Regions from separate parts of the Pseudomonas serboccidentalis genome, predicted to be linked through region 2. Evidence: riboswitches for the same ligand, from Rfam matches in the RefSeq annotation. Region 2 holds a riboswitch; the other holds the start of a gene.
What was found. Region 2 has a riboswitch for cobalamin ahead of NN484_RS09545 (CbtB domain-containing protein). Riboswitches for the same ligand answer to the same signal wherever they lie in the genome.
Positions count from the first base shown of each region.

Region 1: it holds a riboswitch for cobalamin, as region 2 does, so the genes downstream of both, cobO (cob(I)yrinic acid a,c-diamide adenosyltransferase) here and NN484_RS09545 (CbtB domain-containing protein) in region 2, are expected to answer to the same signal.

Region 1 is NZ_CP101655.1:4,073,949-4,076,330, forward strand. It holds gene NN484_RS18590 (cobyrinic acid a,c-diamide synthase CobB) at 1-673, opposite strand, end outside; gene cobO (cob(I)yrinic acid a,c-diamide adenosyltransferase) at 670-1,281, opposite strand; cobalamin riboswitch at 1,363-1,593, opposite strand; gene NN484_RS18600 (hypothetical protein) at 1,758-2,342, shown strand.
Region 2 is NZ_CP101655.1:2,068,259-2,070,640, forward strand. It holds gene NN484_RS09540 (CbtA family protein) at 1-596, opposite strand, end outside; gene NN484_RS09545 (CbtB domain-containing protein) at 608-805, opposite strand; cobalamin riboswitch at 927-1,148, opposite strand; cobalamin riboswitch at 1,562-1,773, shown strand; gene cobW (cobalamin biosynthesis protein CobW) at 1,872-2,382, shown strand, end outside.

The sequences.
Region 1 (2,382 bases), 2.0 Mb from region 2:
CGAATTCCACGGCCGGTGGCAGCGCTACCTCGCAACTGCTGGCCAGCGCTTCGGCGGCCGCGTCGAGACGCAGATCCAGATCATTGAGTTCACTGGCCTGCACCAGACCGAGGTGCCGGCTCGGCAACTCGATCCCGGTTTCGCGGGACAGCGCGCCGTACCAGCGCAAGCCTTCGGTGAGACTGCCTTCGAGCAATTGCGCATGGCGCAAGGTGCCGACGCGGTTGGCCAGCACGCCAGCGAACGGCAGGTCCGGCTGATAGCGCGCCAACCCCAACGCCAACGCGCCAAAGGTCTGGGCCATGGCGGTGCCGTCGATCACACTGAGCACCGGCACACCAAAATGACGCGCCAGATCGGCACTCGACGGCGTGCCGTCGAACAGGCCCATCACGCCTTCAATCAGGATCAGATCCGCCTCGGCGGCGGCTTCCCACAGCAGGCGCCGACTTTCCTGTTCGCCGACCATCCACATGTCCAGCTGATACACCGGAGCACCGCTGGCGCGCTCGAGAATCATCGGGTCGAGGAAGTCCGGGCCGCACTTGAAGACGCGCACCTTGCGCCCTTGATTGCGATGCAAACGAGCCAGCGCCGCGGTAACGGTGGTCTTGCCCTGACCGGAGGCCGGCGCGGCGATCAGCACCGCCGGGCAGTGACGTGGCTGATTCAAAGTTCGACGCCTTTCTGCGCTTTGATGCCGGCCTGAAAGGCGTGTTTGAGCATGCCCATTTCGGTGACGGTGTCACCCATTTCGATCATTTCCGGCTTCGCCGCACGACCGGTGACGATCACATGCTGCATCGGTGGACGCGCCTGCAGGTCACTGAGCACCTGGTCCAGATCGAGGTAGCCGTGCTTGAGGGCGATGTTCAGTTCATCCAGCACCACCAGGCCGATCGACGGATCGCGCAGCAGTTCGCGGGACACTGCCCACGCGGCTTCAGCGGCAGCGATGTCACGCTGGCGGTCCTGGGTTTCCCAGGTGAAGCCCTCACCCATCACGTGAAAGCGCACTTGTTCCGGGAAGCGGCGGAAGAACAGTTCTTCGCCGGTGCTGTTGCGGCCCTTGATGAACTGCACCACACCGCACTGCATGCCGTGACCCATCGCGCGGGCGAGCATGCCGAACGCCGAGCTGCTTTTGCCTTTGCCGTTGCCGGTCAACACCAGCACCAGGCCGCACTCGTCAGGCGAATTGGCAATACGTTCGTCGATCACGGCTTTTTTGCGCTGCATACGCGCCAGATGGCGTTCGTCACGCTCGGGGGAATCGGTCATGGGGGAGCTCTCCGTTGAGGCTGGATAACGGCGGGCAGGCACAAGAATAGACGGCAAAAAGCCTGGCATCGCCCACCGTGATGCCGCTGGATGGATCAGGCCGGTCTCCGGGCTCATGAGCAGCGAATCGCCTGGCTGCGCGCCTTCCCGCTTCTTGCGAGGCAGTGGCTCAAGGCGCAGCTTTTACTCATTTACCGTTGCGGGGGCAGCGCCGGGATCGTGATCGTTCTTCACCTGAAGACAACCCTCACCGGCTTCCCTGTTTCACTCTGTCGACACACGTCACAGAGCACCTGAAACAAGCCGCGAAGGTTAGAGGGTTGGGGGTGGAGCGTCAATTAAAGAGGGGGCCATCGGGCGAATAACTGCCGTCGATCAATTATCTGACGCCAATCTTGTGCCACACTGGAACAAGTGATATCAAAGAGCCATGCTTTTGATTGAAAAAGCACATCACAACAATAAGGATGATGACGATGCAAGGCATGATCATCAGCAACCCGCGCCTGGAATTTCTGCGCCCGGTGCTTGAGCGCTGGTTTGACTGTATCGACCGCTACAACGCCGTACGCGGCGACAACGACACGCCTTACTGGCATGACGAGAAAGCCAATCTCGGATTGCTCTCCGCTGCGGCATGGATGGCCGAACTGGTGACCCTTTGCGACACCGCTACTCGCAAACAGAACGAGGACGGCGAGCGCAATGCCCGCGCCGATCTGTTCCTCGCCGGGGCCGAAGACCGCGCCTATATTCAGGCTACCCAGCGCTGGCCGCGGGTCAGCAACCTGAACCTGACCCAGGCCCTGCTAGACATTACCAGCGATGCCAAACGCATCAGCTTTGCCAGCGATCTCAAGCTCGGCTGCCTGTTCGTCGCGCCGCAAAAGGCTCAGCACAGCGCCAGCCCCGAAGAGCTGCAGGACATGGTCGACGACCTGCAAAAGGAACACACCTGCGCTGTCGCCTGGTATTTCCCCTACGCCTACCGCAAGTTGCGCAGCGAAGCCGGCAACTACCATCCCGGCATCGCCGTGCTGTTCAAAGAGGCCCGTGGCTGAGCGGTTGAACCATCGGGGGCGCAAACTCCTCTATGATGAG
Region 2 (2,382 bases):
TGGGCTTCCAACGCTTGCGGGGCGAGCATCGAATGCACTTCCGGTTGCGGAGCACCGATCACGTGCGGCACGGCCAGGATCGCCACGCCCAGCAGCTTCATCAGCCACTGCCGGCTGAACACGATCAGGGCCAGGCCGACAGCGGTAGAGGCGGCCGTACCGATCCACCACGTTTGCCGCGACGCCAGATCGGCCGCGGCGGTGCCCGGCAGTTCCGGCGGCAGACCCAGGGTTGGCGCGAGCACGAAGGTCGCGTAACCGGCCAGACCCCAGAGCAGTCCCTGTGAGGTTTTGGTCGGGGCGCGCAGGGTATACAGGCCCGCAAGCATCAGCGCGAAACCGACTGCCACCACCAGATTGCCACCGGTGGTCGAAACCACGCGCTGCCAGCCATCTTCCGGCTCCCAGGCTTCGGCATCGTGGGTGTGTGCAGCCACGCCAGCGGTGTGTTCATGAACCTGGGCCACAGGTTCCGACTTTTCGAAGGTTTCGGCCTGCAGAATCAGCGGCGAGACCCAGAAGCTTTGCAGCAACGTCAGCAGCAGGGCGGCCAACAGGCCGGTGAAACCTGCGGTTTGCGCAATACGCTTGATCATGTCGGCAGGTCTCAGTGGCACGGGAACGCGGCGCTGTGGCGGGTATCGTGGGCGGCGTTGTGCACCGCTTCGATGTGCGAGAAGCCGGCGAACCAGACGAGGGTGGCACCGAGGATCGAGGCGAAGATCGCCGCCGTCAGGCGCTGGCTCAAAGTGGCGGTGCTGGAGAGTTGGTCAGTATTGCTGCCGGTGCTGCTGATGATCGACATGGCGCTTCCCTCTGGAGTGTCAGCGGGTGAATAGAGCGCATGAAAACCCCTGCGAGTCGGGCACGCAGAGGTTCGAACAGCGCCCGCCCACCGCGGGTTTGTTAGGTTCAGCGACGCAAGTGCGCACTGTGTGTTGCGGGCCGGTCTCCGGGCTCACGAGGGGTTGGCGTCAGGCCGACCTGCAAGCGTCACCTTCCCATGCCGTACCGGCACAGTGGATCTGACGCTTCGCTCGCTTACCGTTGCGGGGGCAGCACCGGACTGACATGGCTTTGAGTAAAGCACATGATTCACCGGTTTCCCGTTTCACCCTGTGAAGGGCACCCGTAACAAGTTGTGTAGGAGAGCATGGGTTGGGGAATTTAGTCAATTTTGTGGGCATATCCGTTGCTGCGGTAACGGCCTCCTAAGGTTCCGCCCTTACCGCGGGTCACTTTTGGCAAACGCCAGCGATGGCCGCCTGACAGCCGACCAATTTCCAGCTGAATACGCCTACTTCTGTGTAGGAGCTGCCGAAGGCTGCGATCTTTTGATCGGCTTCGGCTTCGGCGTTTGGAAAAGGTGACTCGCTGTAAGAGCGAAACCGCCAGCGGCAACACCCGCAGCAACGGATATGCCCTAAATCCCATCAAACCCCAAACCCTTGACCCGGCGTTTGGAAAAATTGACCGCCGTAAGGGCGGAACCCTAAGTAGCCGTTACCGCAGCAACGGATATACCCCCCAATCCAAACATTGACCCATCCCCACACCATGCGTAGCCTTGCACATTCGAGGTTCTTCGGCCGTTGCCGAAGCTAAGAAGGGAACGCGGTCAAAGCCGCGGCTGCCCCCGCAACTGTGAACGGTGATGTTCGCTGCCACGCCACTGCCAGCCCTGCCAAGGTGCCAGCGGGAAGGCGCAGCGAATGCCGGGCCCAAGGCCTGAACACCGTCAGCCAGGAGACCTGCCTCGTGACAGATTTCTCACTACAACCGGGCGGGGTGATCCGGTGGCGAACTCTTCCGCGCGCACGCTCGCAGCGGATCTCGTCCCGTATGCCCGCCACCTTGCCAAAGGGCATCCGATGAAAACACTGGCCAAACTCCCTGTCACCATCGTTACCGGTTTCCTCGGCTCGGGCAAAACCACCTTGCTGCGACACATGCTCGACAACGCTCAGGGCCGCCGCATCGCGGTGATCGTCAACGAGTTCGGCGAGCTGGGCATCGACGGTGAAATCCTCAAGCAATGCACCATCGGCTGCACCGAAGAAGAGGCCACCGGCCGTGTCTACGAACTGGCCAACGGCTGCCTGTGCTGCACGGTGCAGGAAGAGTTCTTCCCGGTGATGCGCGAACTGGTCGCCCGTCGCGGCGATCTCGACCACATCCTTATCGAAACCTCTGGCCTGGCCCTGCCAAAACCGCTGGTACAAGCTTTCCAGTGGCCGGAAATCCGCAGCGCCTGCACCGTTGACGCGGTGATCACCGTGGTCGACAGCCCGGCCGTAGCCGCCGGCACCTTCGCCGCGTTCCCCGATCAAGTCGACGCCCAGCGCAAACTCGACCCGAACCTCGATCACGAGTCGCCGCTGC